DNA from 3 places in the Streptomyces sp. NPDC054047 genome. Region 3 is predicted to be linked to each of the others. Evidence: riboswitches for the same ligand, from Rfam matches in the RefSeq annotation. Region 3 holds a riboswitch; each other region holds the start of a gene.
The links. Region 3 has a riboswitch for cobalamin ahead of ACZ6ZP_RS02465 (ABC transporter substrate-binding protein). Riboswitches for the same ligand answer to the same signal wherever they lie in the genome.
Positions count from the first base shown of each region.

Region 1: it holds a riboswitch for cobalamin, as region 3 does, so the genes downstream of both, ACZ6ZP_RS23445 (energy-coupling factor ABC transporter permease) here and ACZ6ZP_RS02465 (ABC transporter substrate-binding protein) in region 3, are expected to answer to the same signal.
Region 2: it holds a riboswitch for cobalamin, as region 3 does, so the genes downstream of both, ACZ6ZP_RS27570 (ribonucleoside-diphosphate reductase subunit alpha) here and ACZ6ZP_RS02465 (ABC transporter substrate-binding protein) in region 3, are expected to answer to the same signal.

Region 1 is NZ_JBVJKV010000006.1:242,512-249,728, forward strand. It holds gene ACZ6ZP_RS23435 (NACHT domain-containing protein) at 1-737, opposite strand, end outside; gene metE (5-methyltetrahydropteroyltriglutamate--homocysteine S-methyltransferase) at 839-3,160, opposite strand; cobalamin riboswitch at 3,319-3,536, opposite strand; cobalamin riboswitch at 3,791-3,974, shown strand; gene ACZ6ZP_RS23445 (energy-coupling factor ABC transporter permease) at 4,005-4,760, shown strand; gene ACZ6ZP_RS23450 (energy-coupling factor ABC transporter substrate-binding protein) at 4,760-5,170, shown strand; gene cbiQ (cobalt ECF transporter T component CbiQ) at 5,177-5,926, shown strand; gene ACZ6ZP_RS23460 (energy-coupling factor ABC transporter ATP-binding protein) at 5,923-6,804, shown strand; gene ACZ6ZP_RS23465 (MDR family MFS transporter) at 6,793-7,217, opposite strand, start outside.
Region 2 is NZ_JBVJKV010000008.1:199,229-206,445, forward strand. It holds gene ACZ6ZP_RS27560 (helix-turn-helix domain-containing protein) at 1-616, opposite strand, end outside; gene ACZ6ZP_RS27565 (ribonucleotide-diphosphate reductase subunit beta) at 851-1,873, opposite strand; gene ACZ6ZP_RS27570 (ribonucleoside-diphosphate reductase subunit alpha) at 1,873-4,284, opposite strand; cobalamin riboswitch at 4,422-4,545, opposite strand; gene ACZ6ZP_RS27575 (hypothetical protein) at 4,645-5,352, shown strand; gene mctP (monocarboxylate uptake permease MctP) at 5,438-7,087, opposite strand; gene ACZ6ZP_RS27585 (DUF3311 domain-containing protein) at 7,084-7,217, opposite strand, start outside.
Region 3 is NZ_JBVJKV010000001.1:525,973-533,189, reverse strand. It holds gene ACZ6ZP_RS02485 (DUF2252 domain-containing protein) at 78-1,424, shown strand; gene ACZ6ZP_RS02480 (HAD family hydrolase) at 1,421-2,551, opposite strand; gene ACZ6ZP_RS02475 (AraC family transcriptional regulator) at 2,747-3,610, shown strand; gene ACZ6ZP_RS02470 (VOC family protein) at 3,616-4,065, shown strand; cobalamin riboswitch at 4,073-4,258, shown strand; gene ACZ6ZP_RS02465 (ABC transporter substrate-binding protein) at 4,352-5,368, shown strand; gene ACZ6ZP_RS02460 (FecCD family ABC transporter permease) at 5,365-6,396, shown strand; gene ACZ6ZP_RS02455 (ABC transporter ATP-binding protein) at 6,453-7,217, shown strand, end outside.

The sequences.
Region 1 (7,217 bases), on a different contig from region 3:
AGGTGCCGCAGCGTGCCTTCGATGCGGCGGACCTCGTGGCGGGTCGCCTGGTGGTCGGTGATGTTGACCCAGACGGCCACCTCGGGGAACTCGGCCGCGAGGCGCCGGTACATGATCTCGTACGCGGATACGGCCCGTCGGGGAGCGGACTCCACCAGGGAGGCCCGCAGCTCCTCCCGCTCCCGCTCCGGTACGGCCTCCCAGGCCGCACAGCCCGACACGTACTCCAGGACCTGATCGGAGAGCCCGCCGTAGAAGCCGCGCAGCGTAACGAGCTCCGACTCGTAGGGACGGTGCGGCGCGGGCATCGGCACCTCGGCGTGCAGCAGCTCGTCCGCGAGGGCCGCGAGCCGCCCGGACTCCGGCGTCCGGCCGGTGGTCATGCGGAGGGCGTCCGCCCTGCCGACACTCAACTCCCGCCCGTCGAAGGGGAGATCGAGTTCCTTGAGCGTGTCGAAGTACGAGGCCAACACCACGACGGCGTGCGCCGCTGCAAGGCGTTGAGTGCGGTCGAACCGGCCGAGGCCGCGCGAGCGCTCCGCGAGGCCGGAGAACAGGGACTGGCTCAGGCGGGCCAGCTCGCCCCGGGCGTCGAACAGGCTCAACGCCAGAGCGGACCCGCCGCCGGTGGCCACCAGGAGCGCGCCGCCGGTCAGCCGGTCGAGGGCCACGAGCGCGGGACTGTCCGCCCCGCCCAGCAGGCGCACCGCGTCCGCGTAACTCATCCCCCTGGGCACCGGTCGCCTCCCAGCTCCGTGACGGAACGGCCAGTGCGTCCATCATGGCGGGCGGGGCGGCCATGCGTCCCCACATGGCCGCCCCGGTCCGCTTGTTCGGGTCAGCGACGCTCGGGCAGTTCCGCCCTCACCTCCCGTGCCGCCGCGACCAGGTTCTCCAGGGAGGCCCGGGTCTCGGGCCAGCCGCGGGTCTTGAGACCGCAGTCCGGGTTCACCCACAGCCGTTCGGCGGGGATGGCCTCAAGTCCCTTGCGCAGCAGGGCCGCCGCCTCCTGCGCGCTCGGTACGCGCGGGGAGTGGATGTCGTACACGCCGGGACCCGCCTCGCGCGGGTAGCCGTGCTCGGCCAGTTCGCGGGCCACCTGCATGTGCGAGCGGGCGGCCTCCAGGCTGATGACGTCGGCGTCGAGGTCGTCGATGGCCTGGACGATGTCGCCGAACTCCGCGTAGCACATGTGCGTGTGGATCTGGGTGTCCGGGCGTACGCCGCTGGTGGTGAGGCGGAAGGACTCCGTGGCCCACTCCAGGTACGCGGGGTGCTCGGCGGCGCGCAGCGGCAGGGTCTCGCGCAGTGCGGGCTCGTCGACCTGGATGACCGAAGTGCCCGCCGTCTCCAGGTCGTCGACCTCGTCGCGCAGGGCGAGGGCGACCTGGCGCGCGGTGTCGCCGAGCGGCTGGTCGTCGCGGACGAAGGACCAGGCGAGCATGGTGACGGGACCGGTGAGCATGCCCTTGACGGGACGGTCGGTGAGGGAGTTGGCGTACGAGGTCCAGCGCACCGTCATCGGCTCGGGCCGCGAGATGTCCCCTGCCAGGACCGGCGGGCGCACATAGCGGGTGCCGTAGGACTGGACCCAGCCGTGTTGTGTGGCGAGGTAGCCGGTGAGCTGCTCGGCGAAGTACTGCACCATGTCGTTGCGTTCGGGCTCGCCGTGCACCAGGACGTCGATGCCCGCCTTCTCCTGGAAGGCCAGGACCTCGCGGATCTCGTTCTTGATGCGCTCCTCGTACCCGGCGGTGTCGATACGTCCCGCACGCAAGTCGGCCCGTGCCGTGCGCAGTTCGGCGGTCTGCGGGAACGAGCCGATGGTGGTCGTGGGCAGCTGCGGCAGGCCCAGCCGCGTCCGCTGGGCCGCCGCCCGCTCCGGGTAGGCATGTGCGCGGCGGGCGTCGGTTTCGGTGACGGCGGCGACGCGGGAGCGTACGGCCGGGTCGTGGGTGAGGGCGGAGCCCGAGCGGGACGCCAAGTCGGCGCGGTTGGCCGACAGTTCGGCCGCGATGGCGCCCGTGCCCTGTGCCAGGCCGCGGGCAAGGGTGGCGATCTCGGCGGTCTTCTGGTGGGCGAAGGCCAGCCAGCGGGCGATCTGCGGGTCGATGTCCCGCTCGGCGGTGGAGTCCAGCGGGACGTGCAGCAGGGAGCAGGACGCGGAGACGTCGACCCGGTCGGCGAGGCCCAGGAGCGTGCCCAGGGTGGACAGCGACTTCTCCAGGTCGTTGATCCAGATGTTGCGGCCGTTGACGACGCCCGCGACAAGACGCTTGCCGGGCAGACCGCCGACGGCGGCGAGGTCCTGGAGCTGGCTGGCGGCGGCCTCGGTGAAGTCCAGGGCGAGGCCGTCGACCGGTGCCTTGGCGAGCACCGGAAGCGCCTCGCCGAGCCTGCCGAAGTAGGAGCCGACCAGGAGCTTCGGGCGGTCGGTGAGGGCGCCCAGGTCGCGGTAGGCGCGCGCGGCGGCGTTGAGTTCGGCCGGGGTGCGGTCCTGGACCAGGGCGGGCTCGTCGAGCTGCACCCACTCGGCGCCCGCGGCGCGCAGGTCGGCGAGGACCTCGGCGTACACGGGAAGCAGACGGTCCAGGAGGGTGAGCGGCTCGAAGCCGGCGGCCACGCCGGGCGCGGGCTTGGCGAGCAGCAGATAGGTGACCGGGCCGACGAGGACCGGGCGGGCCGCGAGGCCGAGCGCGATCGCCTCCTTCAGCTCGGCGACCTGCTTGGCCGAGTCGGCGGTGAAGACGGTGTCCGGGCCCAGCTCCGGTACGAGGTAGTGGTAGTTGGTGTCGAACCACTTGGTCATCTCCAGCGGCGCCACGTCCTGGGTGCCGCGGGCCATCGCGAAGTATCCGTCGAGCGGATCGGTGTCGACGGCCTCGCGGTGCCGCTGGGGGACCGCGCCGACCATGACGCTGGTGTCCAGGACGTGGTCGTAGTACGAGAAGTCGCCGGTCGGCACTTCGTCGATGCCGGCGTCGGCCAGATGCCGCCAGGTGGACCGGCGCAGCTGCGCCGCGGTGTCCCGGAGGGCGTCGGCGGTGACGCGGCCCTTCCAGTACCCCTCGACGGCCTTCTTCAGTTCCCGGTCGGGGCCCTGGCGGGGGTAGCCGTACACGGTGGACCGTGCTGCCGCGGCTGCGGACTTCGCTGTCACGGAAATCTCCTTCGCGAGATGACTCCTGAGCATCCCGGGGACGGGACACGGACGCGAAGGGATGACGGACTGGATGGACCGAACGCGCGCCTGCGGCTGCTCCACCTGATCCGACGCCGACCCGCCCACGAGGTCACCGGGATGTCCGCACGTGAGGGGTCACGTACGGGCAACGGGCAGGTCTTCGGACTCGCGGGCACACCTGCCGAAACAAGTTCCTACTGGCCGTCGCTTCCCGGATCCGCGCTCGGATCCAGTGCTCATGACGGCGGTCGTTCCCACTCACCGCTGCGGGGCAGTCCCGGATTCCCACCGGGTTCCCTCTTACGACGCTCCTGCCTGGCGGACAGGGCGAACCAGCTGCACCGGTCAGGCTAAGGGGTGGTCCGGCCTCTTGGGCAGTACTGATCACATTCCGGACCGTGAGGTGAGACACGGCGGCGGGGCGGTCCGCCATCAGCTCCAGGACCCTCGCGCGATCGATGGCCCCGCCCCTCCTGAACCTCGCGCGTACGGGGCGCGCACGGCCGAGGCACATGGGCTGACCAGGGGCGTACGCCCTGGTCGTGTGCGCTCGCGCGTGCCACAGCCGGGGCGGTCCCGCAAGTTGTCAGGAGGCTCGATCGAGCACTAGGGTCACCACGCCTTGGTGCTCGGGAAATCCGGTGTGATGCCGGTGCGGCCCTCGCCACTGTGATCGGGAAGTCCGGCTCCAGCCCTCGCGGCAGCCACTGGGTGCTCACGCACCCGGGAAGGCGGAGTCCGGTCGGTACGACCCGTCAGCCAGGAGACCGGCCAAGGCGCGTTGTCCATCCACGAGGTGCTGGAGAGGGTCTGCTTAGCCATGCACATAGCCGAGGGTTTCCTCCCGCCGGCGCACGCGATCGCCTGGGGCGTAGCGTCCGCGCCGTTCGTCGTCCACGGAGTCCGCTCCCTGACGCGTGAGGTCAAGGAGCACCCGGAGAGCACCCTGCTCCTGGGCGCATCCGGCGCCTTCACTTTCGTCCTTTCCGCACTGAAGATCCCCTCCGTCACGGGCAGTTGCTCGCACCCGACGGGCACGGGCCTCGGCGCGATCCTGTTCCGGCCGCCGATCATGGCGGTCCTCGGCACCATCACGCTGCTGTTCCAGGCGCTGCTGCTGGCCCACGGCGGGCTCACCACGCTCGGCGCCAACGTGTTCTCCATGGCGATCGTCGGGCCATGGGCCGGATACGCCGTCTACAGCCTCCTGAAGCGGTACGACGTGCCGCTCATGGTCGCCGTGTTCTTCGGCGCCTTCGTCGCCGACCTGTCCACGTACTGCGTCACCAGCGTCCAGCTGGCCCTGGCGTTCCCCGACCCGAGCAGCGGATTCCTCGGCGCCCTGGGCAAGTTCGGCGGCATCTTCGCCGTCACCCAGATCCCGCTGGCCGTCAGCGAGGGCCTGCTCACCGTCGTGGTGATGCGGCTGCTCGTGCAGTCGAGCAAGGGCGAGCTCACGCGGCTCGGCGTCCTGCTGCGGGGCAAGTCGTCAGCGGCCGTGACCGCAGAGAAGAACGTGACGGCAGAGAAGAACGTGACGACGGAGAAGCAGACGGAGACGGGGGCCAGCGCCTGATGAGCCGCAACGCGAAGATCAACACTCTGCTCCTCCTCATCGTCGCCGCGCTCGCCGTGCTGCCGCTGGCGCTCGGTCTCGGCGACGACGAGAAGGAGCCGTTCGCCGGGGCCGACGCCCAGGCCGAGACCGCGATCACCGAGATCGAGCCGGACTACGAACCCTGGTTCTCGCCGCTGTACGAACCCCCCTCCGGGGAGATCGAGTCCGCGCTCTTCGCCCTTCAGGCGGCGCTGGGCGCGGGCGTCCTCGCGTACTACTTCGGTCTGCGCAAGGGACGCCGCCAGGGCGCCGAGCTCGCACTGGCCGAGAAGGCCGCCACAGCCGAGAAGGCCGCCACAGCCGGGAAGGCCGCCACGGAGCGGACCGCCGACGGGGAGAGCGCCCGGGCCGAGACCGAGCAGGTCTGACCCCGCGTGCTGCCCATCGACGCGGCGGCGCACAGCAGTCGCTGGCGCCGCCGCCACCCCGTGGACAAGGCCGTGCTCGGCCTCGGTTTCACCGTCCTCGCCGTCTCTCTGCCGCCCTGGCCGGGTGCCGCCCTGGTCCTGGTCGCCGCGCTCGCCGTACTGCTCGGGCCCGCCGGTGTGCCGCCGCGCAAACTGTGGCGCGCCTACCGCGTGCCGCTCGGCTTCTGCGTCACCGGCGCCCTGACCCTGATCGTGCAACTCGGCGGCCCCGAAGGGTTCGTCACGCTCGCCGACGGCGGCCCCGCACGCGCGGGCGGTCTGCTCCTGCGCACGTCGGCGGCCTCGCTCGGCGTCCTGCTCTTCGCCTTCACCACGCCCATGTCGGACCTGCTGCCCCGCCTGGTGAAGGCGGGCGTACCGGCGCCGGTCGTGGACGTGGCCCTCGTCATGTACCGCATGAGCTTCCTGCTCCTGGACTCCATGAGCAGGATCCGGCAGGCGCAGGCCGCGCGCCTGGGCCACACCACCCGGGCCGCCACCTGGCGTTCGCTGGGCGGCCTCGGCGCCACCGCGTTCGTGCGCGCCTTCGACCGGGCGGGCCGGCTGCAGGCGGGGCTCGCCGGGCGCGGCTACGACGGGACGCTGCGGGTGCTCGTGCCCGACGCCCGGATCTCCCGCGGCTTCGTGGCCGTCAGCGCGGTACTCCTCACGGGCCTGGTGGCCCTCACCCTCGTACTGGAAAGGCTTCTTCCATGAGCGAGCCGAGCGCTCCTCGCGAACCGGGCGAGTCCTTGGTCGCTCTGCGCGCCGCCTCCTACGCCTACGAGGACGGGCCCACCGTGCTCAGCGGCCTGGACTTCGATGTCACCGAGGGGCGCGCTCTCGCGCTGCTCGGGCGCAACGGCAGCGGCAAGACCACCCTCATGCGGCTGCTCAGCGGCGGACTGCGCCCGGACCGGGGCGGATTGACGCTCGGGGGCACGCCCGTGACGTACGACCGCAAGGGCCTGACCCGGCTGCGCACCACCGTTCAGCTGGTCGTCCAGGACCCGGACGACCAGTTGTTCGCCGCCTCGGTCGAGCAGGACGTGTCCTTCGGGCCGCTCAACCTGGGGCTGTCCGATGCCGAGGTGCGGGCACGGGTCGCCGAGGCGCTGACCGCGCTGGACATCAGCGCCCTGGCGGACCGCCCCACCCATCTGCTCTCCTACGGCCAGCGCAAGCGGACGGCCATCGCCGGAGCCGTGGCGATGCGTCCGCGCGTACTGATCCTCGACGAGCCGACCGCCGGGCTCGACCCCGACGGACAGGAACGCCTCCTGACCACGCTGCAAGGCCTGCGGGACGCAGGGACGACGGTGGTCATGGCCACCCATGACGTGGACCTGGCCCTGCGCTGGGCGGACGACGCGGCGCTGCTCACCCCCTCGGGAGTGCGCACGGGGCCGGTCGCGGAGATGCTGGCCCACCGCGACCTCCTGGCACAGGCGGGCCTTCGCCTGCCGTGGGGGATCGCCGTCGCGGAGCTGCTGCGGACCAAGGGCCTGCTGGCCGGGGCGGGCGAAGGGCCGCGCACCCCCGAGGAGTTGGCGGCCCTCACGGCTCCGGCGATGCCCGGCGCGTCAGCCGGCTGACCGGGCCGGGGCCGGGGTGCGGCCGGGCAGGAGCGCCACGGCCAGCAGCGGGACCACGGCGAGCGCGAGCCACGGCACCCAGGGCGGCAGTCCCGCGTCCAGGAGCGAGCCGGTCGCGGCGCTGCCCGCGAGGACGATCAGACCGGACACCGAGGACATGGCGCCGGTGTACAGGCCGAGCCTGCCGTCACGCGTGAGATCGGGGACCCAGGCGCGCGCGGCCGGGGCGACCAGCATCTGCCCGAGCGTGAGCAGGACCACGAACCCGGCGGCGGGCAGCAGCCCGGCCGCACCCGTCCAGGCGGCAGGCCGCGCGAGGGCCACGACGGCGAACCCGACGGAGATGAGCACGAGCCCGGCGGCCATGGAGCGCCGCTGGTCGAGCCGGCCCGCGGCCCAGTGGGTGACCGGCA
Region 2 (7,217 bases), on a different contig from region 3:
GCGGACGCTCCACGAACTGTGCCTGGCCGCCGTCGCGATGGGGCGGTACGACCATGCGCCGGGCGATGGCGTTGGCGACCTCGGTGCCGTGCTCCTGGCGCACGATGTGCAGGCAGGCGTCGATCCCGGCCGCGGTGCCCGCCGAGGTGATCACGGGCCCCTCGTCCACGTACAGGACGTCGGGCTCGACCTTGGCGCGCGGATGGCGCACCGCGAGCTCCGCGGCGTGCCGCCAGTGCACGGCGCAGCGGCGGCCTTCGAGCAGCCCCGCCGCGCCGAGCACGAAGACGCCGGAGCAGACCGAGAGGACGCGGGCCCCGCGGTCCACCGCGCGGCGCAGGGCGGCGAGCAGATCCTCGGGGTAGTCGCGGTCCACGAACGACTGGCCCGCGGGGACCGCGATGAGATCGGCCTCCTCGAGCCGGTCGAGGCCGTGCGGAGTGGTGATCGAGAACCCCGCGTGGTTGCTCAGCGGCCCGTCCTCGGCGGCGACCACCGCGAAGTCGTACAGAGGAAGGCCCTCGTCGCTCCGGTCGAGGCCGAACACCTCGCAGACGACGCCGAGTTCGAAGGGGTTCACGCCGTCCAGCAGCGCCACGGCCACGTTCTTCAGCATGTCCGTCAGTCTGCCGCAGGAGTGGCAGTAAGTCGATGGTGTGTGGCAGTGCTGCCACTGCCGTCGCCGTCCGGCGCGCAGGACAGTGAGGACATGAACGCATTCCTCGGATACGCGACCGTCCTGACCGTCCTCCTCCTGCTGGCCGCACCCTCGCTCGTCGGGTACCTCCACGACCGCCGGATCGACCGCGAGCTGCGCGAGGCGGAACGCGCCCCGCGCAGCCAGGACGGACTAGAAGTCGTCGTCGAAGGAGACCGAACCCTCGACCGCGACCTGGTAGGCCGAAGGACGCCGCTCGAAGAAGTTGGTCAGCTCCTGGACACCCTGGAGCTCCATGAACGAGAACGGGTTTGACGAGCCGTAGACCGGCGCGAACCCGAGCCGCTGGAGGCGCTGGTCGGCGACGCACTGCAGGTACTCGCGCATGGAGTCGGTGTTCATGCCGGGCAGGCCCTCACCGCACAGGTCGCGCGCGAACTGCAGCTCGGCCTCGACGGCCTCCTTGAGCATGTCGGTGACCTGCTGCTCCAGCGCGTCGTCGAAGAGCTCCGGCTCCTCCTTGCGGACGGTGTCGACGACGTCGAAGGCGAAGCTCATGTGCATCGTCTCGTCACGGAAGACCCAGTTCGTGCCGGTCGCCAGGCCGTGCAGCAGACCGCGCGAGCGGAACCAGTAGACGTAGGCGAAGGCACCGTAGAAGAAGAGCCCCTCGATGCACGCGGCGAAGCAGATCAGGTTCAGCAGGAAGCGGCGGCGGTCCGCCTTGCTCTCCAGGCGGTCCATCTTCTCGACGGAGTCCATCCAGCGGAAGCAGAACTCGGCCTTCTCGCGGATGGAGGGGATCTCCTCGACCGCGTCGAAGGCCGCCGCGCGGTCCTCCGGGTCGGGCAGATAGGTGTCGAGCAGCGTCAGATAGAACTGGACGTGCACGGCCTCCTCGAAGAGCTGACGGCTCAAGTAGAGCCGCGCCTCGGGGGAGTTGATGTGCTTGTAGAGCGTGAGCACGAGGTTGTTGGAGACGATCGAGTCGCCGGTCGCGAAGAACGCGACCAGGCGGCCGATCATGTGCTGCTCGCCGGGCGAGAGCTTGGCGAGGTCGGCGACGTCCGAGTGGAGGTCGACCTCCTCGACGGTCCAGGTGTTCTTGATCGCGTCCCGGTAGCGCTCGTAGAAGTCGGGGTAGCGCATGGGGCGCAGAGTCAGCTCGAAGCCCGGGTCGAGGAGGTTCTTCTCGGCGTTGGTGGTGGAGCTCATTACTGGCAGGCCTCGCAGGACTCGGGGTTTTCCAGGGAGCAGGCGACGGCGTCTTCGGCCGATGCCTGGGCGGGTACGGGGGCGGGCTCGGCGGCTTCGGTGCGGCCGGCCGCCGCGCGGGCGATGCGGGTCGCCGGGCGCGAGCGCAGGTAGTACGTGGTCTTCAGGCCCTGCTGCCAGGCGTACGCGTACATGGAGGAGAGCTTGCCGATGGTCGGCGTCTCCAGGAACAGGTTCAGGGACTGCGCCTGGTCCAGGAACGGCGTGCGCGCGGCGGCCATGTCGATCAGGCCGCGCTGCGGGATCTCCCACGCGGTGCGGTAGAGGTCGCGGACCTCGGCGGGGATCCAGCTGAAGCCCTGCACCGAGCCGTTGGCCTCGCGCAGCGCCTCGCGGGTCTGCGCGTCCCAGACGCCGAGCCGTTTGAGCTCCTGCACCAGGTAGGCGTTGACCTGGAGGAACTCGCCGGACAGCGTCTCGCGCTTGAAGAGGTTGGAGACCTGCGGCTCGATGCACTCGTACACGCCCGCGATGGACGCGATCGTGGCGGTCGGCGCGATGGCGAGGAGCAGCGAGTTGCGCATGCCGGTCACGGCGATGCGCTCGCGCAGCGCGGCCCAGCGCTCCGGCCAGGTCAGCTCGACGCCGTAGTGGTCGGGGTGCAGGACGCCGCGCGCGGTGCGGGTCTTCTCCCAGGCGGGCACCGGTCCGTTGCGCTCGGCGAGGGTCGCGGACGCCTCGTACGCGGCGAGCATGATCCGCTCGGCGATGCGCGTGGAGAGGGCGCGCGCGGCGGGGGAGTCGAAGGGCAGCTTCAGCTGGAAGAAGACGTCCTGCAGACCCATCGCGCCCAGGCCCACCGGACGCCACCGGGCGTTCGACCTGCCGGCCTGCTCGGTCGGGTAGAAGTTGATGTCGACGACGCGGTCGAGGAACGTGACGGCGGTGCGGACGGTCTCGTCGAGCCGCTCCCAGTCGATGTCGCCGGCGGCGGTGTCCACGAAGGCGCCGAGGTTCACCGAACCCAGGTTGCAGACGGCCGTCTCGCCGTCGTCCGTCACCTCCAGGATCTCCGTGCAGAGGTTGGAGGAGTGGACCGTGTGGCCGGGCTCCGCCGTCTGGTTGGCGGTGCGGTTGGCGGCGTCCTTGAACGTCATCCAGCCGTTGCCGGTCTGCGCCAGGGTGCGCATCATCCGGCCGTAGAGGTCACGGGCGGGGATGGTCTTGCGGGCGAGCCCGGCGGCCTCGGCCTTGCGGTAGGCGGCGTCGAACTCCTCGCCCCACAGGTCGACGAGCTCGGGCACGTCGGCGGGCGAGAACAGCGACCAGTCCTGGCTCGCGGCGACCCGGCGCATGAACTCGTCCGGGATCCAGTGCGCGAGGTTGAGGTTGTGCGTGCGCCGCTGGTCCTCGCCCGTGTTGTCGCGCAGCTCCAGGAACTCCTCGATGTCGGAGTGCCAGGTCTCCAGGTAGACCGCGGCGGCGCCCTTGCGGCGGCCGCCCTGGTTCACGGCGGCGACGGAGGCGTCCAGGGTCTTGAGGAACGGCACGATGCCGTTGGAGTGGCCGTTCGTGCCGCGGATCAGCGAGCCGCGGGCGCGGATGCGGGAGAACGAGAGGCCGATGCCGCCCGCGTGCTTGGAGAGGCGCGCGACCTGGTGGTAGCGGTCGTAGATGGAGTCCAGCTCGTCCAGCGGGGAGTCGAGGAGGTAGCAGGAGGACATCTGCGGGTGCCGGGTGCCGGAGTTGAAGAGCGTCGGCGAGGACGGCAGGTAGTCCAGGCGGCTCATCAGGCGGTACAGCGCGGCGACTTCGTCCACCGAGCGCAGGCTGTCGTCTTCGGCGAGGCCGCTCGCGACGCGCAGCATGAAGTGCTGCGGGGTCTCGATGACGTGCCGGGTGATGGGGTGGCGAAGGAGATAGCGGCTGTGCAGGGTGCGCAGGCCGAAGTAGCCGAAGCGGAAGTCGGCGCCGTCCTCCAGGGCGGCCTCCACGAGACCGTCCAGGTGCTCGGCGTGGTCGGTGACGAACGCGGCGGTGCGGTCCGCGATCAGTCCCTCGCGGTGCCCCACGGCGACCGAGTCGGAGAAGGAGCGCACTCCCTGCGACGCGGCCTCGTCACGGATGCTGAGGCTGAGGAGCCTGGCCGCCAGCTGCGAGTACGTCGGGTCCTCGGAGATGAGCCCCGCGGCGGCCTCGGTCGCCAGCTCCCGCAGCTCCGCTGTGCTCTCTGCGTCCCCCCTGGCCGAGCGGCCGCGCAGCGCGGCGGCGGCGACTCTGCCGGGCTCGGCGTCGGGGAGATCGGCGGTGAGGTCGGTCAGGGTACGCAGCAGCGCGGTTCCTGGGCCGTCGGTGGTCTGCTGACCGCCGGTGGTCTGCGCTGACGCAGGTTCGGCTGGCGCGATGGTCACGGAGCACTCCCTCGCTCGGCTCGGAGCCTTGAGGAGGGCAGGAGTGACACACGGGGCGGCCGCCCAGGGCAGGGCCGCGCTCCGCGTCCACCAGCCCATTCCACGAGGCCCGGACGTCGTTGGCACCCGGACCGGTCGGAACGGGTGCGCTGTCGACAGGTCATCGGACTTGCGAGCACGACAAATGCGTACTCATACACCGTTGCGGGACAGTTCCGGACTTGCACCGGATTCCCCTGCGGCGACAGCGAGCACGAGCATACATCTTGTGCTGGCTCTGAGCCGCAGCCCCACATCTTGTGTCGGCGTGCGTATCCCCTAGGGTGGCGCCGAACTGATCGTCGAACAGGGGGAGACGGCGTGCGAGGACGGGGCGCGGGCTGCGCGGCGGTACTCCTGATGGTGCTCGCCGGGTGCGGCGAAGGTGAGGAACAGGTGCCCTCGGCGGCGGGTGTCGACGGCGACGTCGATCCCGGCAGGCGCTTCACGGGCGCCGAGCTGAAGTCGGCGCTGCTCCCGGCGAAGGCCACCGGCCCGCGGGCCAAGGCGACCGACGTCGGCACGGGCGGCTTCAACCGGGGCTACGGGGGCGGTGACTGGGGCGCCTGCGATCCCGGCGACGAGGCGAGTGCGGAGCTGTCCGGCATGCGGGGAGCCAGCGCCGGCCAGACGATTCTTCCCTTCCCCGGCGCGATCGCCGACGAAGGGGACCCCGTGCTCTCCCAGACCCTGGTCTCGATGCCGGACGCGCGGGCCGGGCGCCATGTCGAACTGCGCCGGCAACTCCACAAGGCGTGCCCCAGTGTCACCGTCGACACCGACGCGGCCCCGGTGGTGGAGCACCACGCGGTCGATGATCTGCCGGACCTCGGCGACGAGGCGATCCTCGAGAGCAAGCGGTACGAGGGGGGCGACGACCACGACGCGGAGACTCGGCACTACAAGGTCGAGGTACGGGTCGGCGGCGTGCTCGTCCTGGTGGACGCGGGCCCGCACAAGGACCGGGCGATCTCCTTGGCGACCAAGGCGGCGGCGCGGGTCCGGACGGAGCTCTACAAGGCCTCGTAGGGCGGTACGTACGACAGCGGGCCGCCGGATTTCTCCGGCGGCCCGCGTCACGTACGTACAAGAACAGGCCCGTACGAGAACAGGCTCAGTGCCCGCCCGGCGCCCCCACCGTGGCCGGCGGCAGCTCTTCCACGACGCCGGGGTCGCCCACGTCCGCGGTGTAGTCCCCGGGAGAGGTCTCGTCGATGCCGTCAGGGGCCTTCATGGCGCGCAGGACGAACGTCATGACCACCGTGACCACCACGTTCAGGACGAATGCCGTGAGTCCGATGTAGCCGATCTCGCCGATGCCGGGGATCTCGTCGGACGAGCCGCCGAAGTGCTTCTGCGTCGGCGACGCGACGCCGTACGCGGCGACCGTTCCGTAGACCATGCCGACCGCCCAGCCCGCGAGCAGCGCCCAGCGGTGGAACCACCGCGTGAACAGGCCGCCGACCAGCGCGGGCATGGTCTGCAGGATCCAGATGCCGCCCAGGAGCTGGAAGTTGATCGCGACCGTCTTGTCCATGGTGAGGACGAAGGCGAGCGCGCCGACCTTCACGAGCAGCGAGACCAGCTTGGAGACCTTGGTCTCCTGCGCCGGTGTCGCGTCCGGCTTGATGAAGTCCTTGTAGATGTTCCTGGTGAAGAGATTCGCGGCCGCGATGGACATGATGGCGGCCGGCACCAGGGCGCCGATGCCGATGGCCGCGAACGCGACGCCGGTGAACCAGTCGGGGAACATCGTCTCGAACAGCTGCGGGATCGCCAGCTGCCCGTTCTCCACCTTGACCCCGGCCGCGATCGCCATGAAGCCGAGCAGCGCGAGCAGGCCCAGCATCAGCGAGTAGAGCGGCAGGATCGTGGTGTTGCGGCGGATCACGTTGCGGCTCTTGGAGGAGAGCGTCGCCGTGATCGAGTGCGGGTACATGAACAGCGCGAGCGCGGAGCCGAGCGCGAGCGTGGCGTAGGTCCACTGTCCGCCGGCGCCGGGTGCCAGGCCCGCGACGGGCTTGCCCGCCGCCTCGTTGGTCGCCGAGAACTTCTCGTTCGCCGCCTGGAAGATCTCGTCGAAGCCGCCGAGCTTGATCGGGATGTAGATGATCGCGACGGCGATGACGAGGTAGATCAGACCGTCCTTCACGAACGCGATCAGCGCGGGCGCGCGCAGACCCGACGAGTACGTGTACGCGGCGAGCACCGCGAACGCGATCAGGAGCGGCAGGTCCTTGATGAACCAGTTGGTGTCGGGACCGCCGCCGACGCCCATGACGTCGAGCACGGCCTGGATGCCGACCAGCTGGAGCGCGATGTACGGCATCGTGGCGAGGATGCCGGTGACCGCGACGGCCAGCGAGAGCCCCTTGGAGCCGAAGCGCCCGCGCACGAAGTCGGAGGTGGTCACGTATCCGTGCTTGTGCGAGACGGACCACAGGCGCGGCAGGAAGGTGAAGATCAGCGGGTAGACGAGGATCGTGTACGGAACGGCGAAGAAGCCGGCCGCGCCCGCCGCGTAGATCGCCGCCGGGACGGCGACGAAGGTGTACGCGGTGTAGAGGTCGCCGCCGAGCAGGAACCACGTGACCCAGGTGCCGAACGAGCGCCCTCCCAGGCCCCATTCGTCCAGGCTCTCGGTCTCGGCCTTGCGCCAGCGCGCGGCCAGGAAGCCCATCGCCGTGACGGCGGCGAAGAAGAAGATGAAGACGGCGAGGGCGATGCCGTTCACGCCGCCCGTGTCAGCTGCGAGCTCGTTCATCGGGTCGCACCCCCTTGGGCCTGCTCGGCCTTGCGGGCGCGCTGGTCACGCTGCCACAACTTGTAGGCGATCATGGTGAGAAGGGTGGATATGAGGACCCACAGCATCTGGTACCAGTAGAAGAACGGGA
Region 3 (7,217 bases):
ACGCGCCGGTGGCGGCATTGGCTGCTCCTGAGGGGAGGCTGATGCCGGGAGCCGCCGACGGAGAGGGGAGAGGGGCGATGACCACTCCGGACGATCGTGCCCAGCAGGGCAAGGCGGCCCGCAAGCGCGCCTCCCGCTCCTCGCACGGGGCCTGGATACCCTCCGCCGACCGCGCCGACCCGGTGGCCGTCCTCGAACAGCAGGGCGCGGACCGCGTCCAGGAGTTGCTGCCCATCCGGTACGCCCGTATGGCGGCCTCGCCCTTCGCCTTCCTGCGGGGGGCCGCCGCCGTCATGGCGGGGGACCTCGCCGTCCAGTGGAACACCGGGCTCACGGTCCAACTCTGCGGCGACGCCCACCTGTTGAACTTCGGCCTGTTCGCCTCGCCGGAACGCACCCTGCTCTTCGACCTCAACGACTTCGACGAGACCTGCCCGGGGCCCTTCGAGTGGGACGTCAAACGTCTGGCAGCGAGCATCGCCGTCGCCTCCCGCGACAACGGCCACCCGGAGAACGGGGGACGTGACGCGTGCCTCGCCGCGGTGGCCGCGTACCGCACGTCGATGCGCCGTCTCGCGGGCCTCGGCGAGCTGGAGGTCTGGTACGAACGCATCGACGCGCACGACCTGTTGTCCCTCGTCCGCTCCACCCGCCACCGCAAGCGCGCGGCGGGCACCCTGGACCGGGCCCGCCGCCGCACGAGCCTGCACGCGCTGGGCAAGCTGACGGAAGAGGTGGACGGGGTGCGCCGCATCATCCACGACCCGCCGCTCCTGGAACCGGCGGGCGCCCCGGACCTCGCGGCCGTACGCAAGATCTTCGGCGACTACCGCTCCACGCTCTCCGAGGAGCGCCGACTCCTCCTGGACCGCTACCACTTCGTGGACGCGGCGCGGAAAGTGGTGGGCGTGGGCAGCGTCGGCACCCGCTGCTTCATCGTGCTCCTCGCCGGACGCGACGCCGACGACCCGCTCTTCCTCCAGATCAAGGAGGCGGTCCGCTCGGTCCTTGAGGAGCACCTGCCGCCGGGACCGTACGTCCACCCCGGCCACCGCGTCGTCGCGGGCCAGCGCCTCCTCCAGGCGGCGAGCGACATCTTCCTCGGCTGGATGACGGGCCCCCAGGGCCGCGCCTTCTACTGGCGCCAGCTGCGCGACATGAAGGGCTCGGCGGACGTCGAGGCCATGTCCGCCGCGGAGCTGCGCTCCTACGCCCGGCTCTGCGGCACCGCCCTGGCCCGCGCCCACGCACGCTCCGGCGACCGCATAGCCATCGCCGCCTACCTGGGCGGCTCCGACACGTTCGACCGTGCGATAGCGGACTTCGCGCTGCGCTACGCCGCGCAGAACGCCCAGGACCACGCGGCACTGACCGAGGCGATCGCCTCCGGCGTCGTGGACGCCGGAGGCCGGGACGACGACTAGCGGATCTCGTCCGGGACCACCGTCAGCCACCGCTTGTCCGCGGTCACCTTCTGGCCCAGCTCCCGCTGCCGGTCGGCGTTCTTCCGCTTCATGCCGTCCAGCTGCTTCATGTACGAGTCCTTGCGGTTGACCCAGACCCGCGCCCCGCCGTGCTCCACGTCTGCCGAGTGGAACAGCATCGGACCGTCGCTCGCCGGGGTGTCGCCGGCCACCAGGACGGGCTTCTTCCACTCGTCGATGTACGTGTTGATGGCCGCGGGCTTGCCCTGGAACCAGGTCAGCGGCGCCCACAGGTTCGGCGTCAGCTCACGCCCCGCCAGCTTCTTCTCGTCGAAGCGGCCCTCCGCGATCTCCTTGCGGGAGCTGGTGACCTCGCCCGTCTTGCGGTCCTTGAGCTGCAGCCCGACGCCGATGACGTTCTCGGGCTTCACGGCGTAGCCGTACTTGGGGTCGGCAAGGACCATGCGCACCAGGTCCTCGCTGGCCGCGCTCACCACGTAGACCTCGATGCCGTGCTTGCGCAGAGACTTGTAGAGCTCCTGCATGCCGGTGAAGAACTCCGGCGCCTCGACCTCGGTCCTGGTCAGCTTCCCGTCCTCGTAGTACTCGGCGGGGATCGGCTTGTCGTGGGCGAGGAGCTCGTCGACGTACCCCTTGAGCTGCTTGAGTGTGAAGCCGGAGAAGATCTGCGCGGCCCACGGGTAGCAGACCTGGTCGTCGACCTCGCACAGCCGGTTGTAGTAGCTGTAGAGGCTCTCCTTGTGCTTCGCCGTGTCCTTGAAGGGGATGATCTTCAGCGACGGGTCCATCGACTTGCGGGTCAGCACCCCCTTCATCTCCAGGAAGGGCAGGAGGGACTCCTCCAGGTCGTTGCGGTACGTCGTGTTGTCCGCGTCGAAGACGGCGTACGCGCCCTTGTGGCCGTTCTCCGCGATGACCTTGCCCAGCTTCTTCGCGACCGGCTCGGGCCAGTGCTTCAGCTCGGCCGCGGTCCTCGTGCTCCGCGCGGAGGCGTCCGCGGCCGTCGCGTCCGTGCTGGGCCAGAGCGCCGTCCCCGCCAGGACGGCCGCGGTGAGCGCGCCCGCCGTGCCGAGTACGGCCAGCTTGCTCTTTGCCTTTACTGCCATGTTTCTGTGCCCCCTGAGAGCGGTCTGCGCCCCGTCCGGAGCGGCGGGTCATCGTATGAGGTCGGACCGCGGATTCCCATGATCGACATCACCGGACGCAGGGGGCATGGGACGCATCTGCGCGGGTAGCCGCATCGGACGTTCGCCGGGCCTCGGGGCCTGCCTCTCGGGCCCGCCCATCGCATACTGGAAGGCATGGAGACCGTCTCCCCGGAGTTCGTGCGGGCCGCTCCGCGGCTCGACGGCATGGTGGTGTCCGCCGTCGGTTACCGCACCGAGGGGGAGCGGCCGGGCCTGCACCGCGGCCTGCCGTCCCCGTACCTGACGCTGATCTTCTCGCTGGACGGCCCCGTCGTCAGCGGCGCGAGCCCCGAGCAGGCGGGCGGCCCCGACGCCGACCGCACGGACATCGTCCTGGGCGGCCTGCACCAGTCCCCGGCCTACGTCGTGCGGCCCGAGCACGAGGCGGGCATCCAGCTCGCCGTGCACCCGCTCGCCGCCCGCGCCCTGTTCGGCGTACCGGCGTCGGAGCTCGCGGACGAGCTGGTGACGCCCGGCGCTGAGGTGATGGGCCGCAGCGCCGCCGACGTACGGGAGATGCTGTGCGAGCAGGGCGGCTGGGAGGAGCGATTCGCCTTCCTGTCGGCCTACTTGAGGCAGCGCGCGGCCGAGGAATCCGGCGGAACCGTACGCCCCGAGGTCGCCGAGGCCTGGGCCTGGCTGGCCCGGCACCGGGGCGTCGGCACCCTGCACGGCCTCTCCCGGCACGTCGCGCTCAGCGAACGCCGCCTGACCACGCTCTTCCGCGCCGAGACGGGCCTGAGCCCCAAGCAGGCGGGCCGCCTGATGCGCTTCCAGCGCGCACGCAACGCCGTCGTACGCCTCGTCGCCGCGGGCGCCGCCCCCGACCTGGCCCGTGTCGCCGCCGACTGCGGCTACTACGACCACTCCCACCTGGTGCGGGACTTCCGGCAGTACACCGGCGTCAGCCCCAGCGGCTGGCTGGCCGAAGAGTGCCGGAATATCCAAGCCGGGAGCCATGGCGGAGGCGAAGAGTAGGAGCCATGAACACCACCGAGAAGCAACAGCAGCCCCAGTCCACCTCCGCCGGGCGCGCGCCCGACGTCTGGCCGACGCTCCAGGCCCACGATGCCCCCGCCCTGATCGACTTCCTGGTCGGCACCGTCGGCTTCCTGCGCACCGCCGTCTACGAGGACGGCGACCGCGTGGCCCACGCCGAGCTCGACTGGCCCGAGGGCGGCGCGATCATGCTCGGCTCGTACGACGAGAAGTCCCAGGGCTGGTGCCTGAAACCGGGCACCTTCGGCGCGTATGTCGTCACCGACCACGTGGACGACCTCTACCAGCGGCTCAGCACCGCCGGGGTCGAGATCGTCCGCGAGATCGAGGACCAGCCGTACGGCAGCAGGGAGTTCGCGATCGCCGACCCCGAGGGCAACAAATGGTCCTTCGGCACCTACCGCGGCGCACCGAGGCCCGGTCAGCCGTCCTGACCCTGCGTGATAGCTTGCGAGCGCCAGTCAACCCACACCAGGGCCAGGGAATCCGGTGCGAATCCGGAACTGACGCGCAGCGGTGAGGGGGAACGGGCGGGGCCACGGCCACTGGGCGTCCACGGACGCCTGGGAAGGCGCCCCGCACGGCCGATCCCCGAGTCCGAAGACCTGCTGGCACCTTCGCCCGCGCACCGGGCGGCGGAGGTGACGAAGCAGGCCAGGCTCCGCGTATGAGCCGTGAGACTCAAGGGATCGTGTGTCCTCCACAGCCCGTCGTGTACGTATGCCCCTTCTCCTCGGCGTCGCCCTTTCGGCCACGCTGACCTCCTGCGGCGGCTCCGGCTCGTCGGCCTCCACCTCGGACGAGAAGGCCGCCGGCTACCCACTGACCCTGACCTCCTGCGGAAAGAAGGCGGAGATCAAGGCGCCGCCGCAGCGGGCGGTCTCCCTCGACCAGGGCTCCACCGAGATCCTGCTCTCCCTCGGCCTCGCGGACCGCATGGCCGGCACCGGGACCTGGACGGACCCGGTCCTGGAGGGCCTGGAGAAGGACAACGCCAAGGTCGAGCGGCTCGCCGACAGCTACCCCTCCTTCGAGAAGGTCCTCGCCCAGGAACCGGACTTCGTCACCGCGTCCTTCGAGGCGACGGTCAGCAAGGGCGGCGTCGCCGACCGCGCCAAGTTCGCCGAGCTCGGCGTACCCGCCTATGTCTCGCCCTCCGACTGCGCGGGCAAGGACAACAGCGGCGACGGCGACGGCCGCCGCGACAAGACGCTGACCATGGACACGGTCTACGGCGAGGTGCGCGACCTGTCCAAGGCGTTCGGCGTCGAGAAGCGCGGCGAACGCCTGATCGCGCGGCTCAAGGACCGGGTGGCGAAGGCGACCAAGGCGATGGACGCCTCCGACGCCTCGCTCCTCTACTGGTTCGCCAATTCCGACGCCCCCTACATCGCGGGCTGCTGCGGAGCGCCGGGCATCATCACCCGCGAGCTCGGCGCGAAGAACGTCTTCGACGACACCCGCGACGAGTGGCCCCAGATCAACTGGGAGACGGTGGCCGACCGCGACCCGGACGTCCTGGTCATCGGCGACCTCACCCGCAGGTCGCAGACCGCGGAGAGCGCGAAGAAGAAGATCGCGTTCCTGGAGTCCAACCCGGTCACCAAGAACCTGACCGCCGTGAAGAAGAAGCGGTACGTGCTGCTGAGCGGCCAGGCCATGAACCCGACGATCCGCACGGTGGACGGCGTGGAGCAAGTAGCCGACGCCTTGCGCGAGTTCGGGCTCGCCAAGTGACGCGAGCCCTCCCGGGCGGCATACGGCAGACCCTGCTCTGGACGGCGGGCCTCGCCGCCCTGGCCCTCTCCGTGGCGGTGGCCGTCACCATCGGCCCCGCCGACATCTCCGTACCGGACGTGTGGTCGGCGGTGGCGGCCCACCTCGGCTGGGGCGAGGCGACGCTGACGCCCATCCGGGACGGCATCGTCTGGAACCTGCGCATGCCGCGCACGCTGCTCGCGGCGGTCTGCGGCGCGGGCCTCGCGGTCTGCGGGACGGTCCTCCAGTCCCTCCTGCGCAACCCGCTCGCCGACCCCTTCGTGCTCGGCGTCTCCTCGGGGGCCTCCACGGGCGCGGTCGCGATCGTCGTCCTGGGGGTCGGCGGGGGAGTGGTGTCGATCTCGGCGGGCGCCTTCGTGGGCGCCGTGGTCTCGTTCGCCCTCGTCCTGCTGCTCAGCCACACCCTGGGCGGAAGCACCGACCGAGTGGTGCTGTCAGGGGTGGCGGCGATGCAGCTCTTCTCCGCGCTCACCTCGTTCGTGATCCTGACGTCGGGCGACGCGGAGACGACGCGGAGCGTCCTGTTCTGGCTGCTCGGCTCGTTGAGCGGGGTGGGCTGGACGGACGTCTGGATGTGCGGGGCGGTCCTCGTCCTCGCGCTCACCGTCTGCCTGGCGCACGCCCGCACCCTGGACGCATTCGTGTTCGGCCAGGACGCGGCGGCGACGCTGGGGGTCCATGTGGCCCGTACCCGGCTGATCCTGCTCTCCATCACGGCCCTGCTGACGGCGGCCCTGGTCAGCAGCGCGGGCGCCATCGGCTTCGTGGGCCTGGTCCTGCCGCACGCGGCCCGCGCCCTGGTCGGCTCCGGGCACGCGCGGCTGCTCCCGGTCACCGCGCTCGCGGGCGCGGTGTTCCTGGTGTGGGTGGACACGCTGGCCCGCACGGTCCTGGACCCGCAGGAGGTGCCGGTGGGGGTGGTGACGTCCCTGATCGGCGTACCGGCGTTCGTCCTGGTCCTCTACCGGACGCGGAAGACGACATGAGGGACGGCGTGACGTACGGGATGAAGGACGGCGTGACGGCCGACGTGACGTACGGGATGAAGGACAGCATTGCTTCGAACGCGGAACCGGGCCTGCGTGCCGACCGGGTGAGCAGGACCGCCGCGGGCCACCTCATCATCGACGGGGTGACCCTGGCCCCGCCCCCCGGAGCCACGGTCGGCCTCCTCGGCCCGAACGGCTCGGGCAAGTCCACCCTCCTGCGCATCCTGGCGGGGGTCCTGGCCCCGGCGTCGGGAGTGGTCACCCTGGACGGCCGGCCGCTGCGGGACGTGGGCCGCCGCACGGTGGCCCGCCGGGTGGCGGTGGTGGACCAGGACGCCACGACGCAGGTCGAGCTGTCGGTGCGGGAGGTCGTACGGCTGGGCCGCATCCCGCACCGCAGGCCGTGGTCGGGGGCGACGCCCCAGGACGAGGAGGCGGTCCGCGAGGCCCTGGCCCGCACGGGCCTCGCCGACCGCGCCACCCAGTCCTGGCACACGCTCTCCGGCGGTGAGCGCCAACGGGTCCAGATAGCAAGGGCGTTGGCCCAGACCCCCCGGGAACTCCTCCTGGACGAACCGACCAACCACCTGGACATCCAGCACCAGCTCGACCTCCTCGCCCTGGTGGCGGACCTCCCCCTGACCAGCGTGATCGCCCTGCACGACCTGAACCTGGCCGCCATGTTCTGCGACCAGGTCCTGGTCCTGCGCGAAGGTGTGGCCTACGCGGCGGGCACACCGGCCGAGGTGATCACGGAGGAGCTGATCGCGAAGGTGTACGGGGTGCGGGCGGTGGTGACGACGCTCGCGGACGAGGGC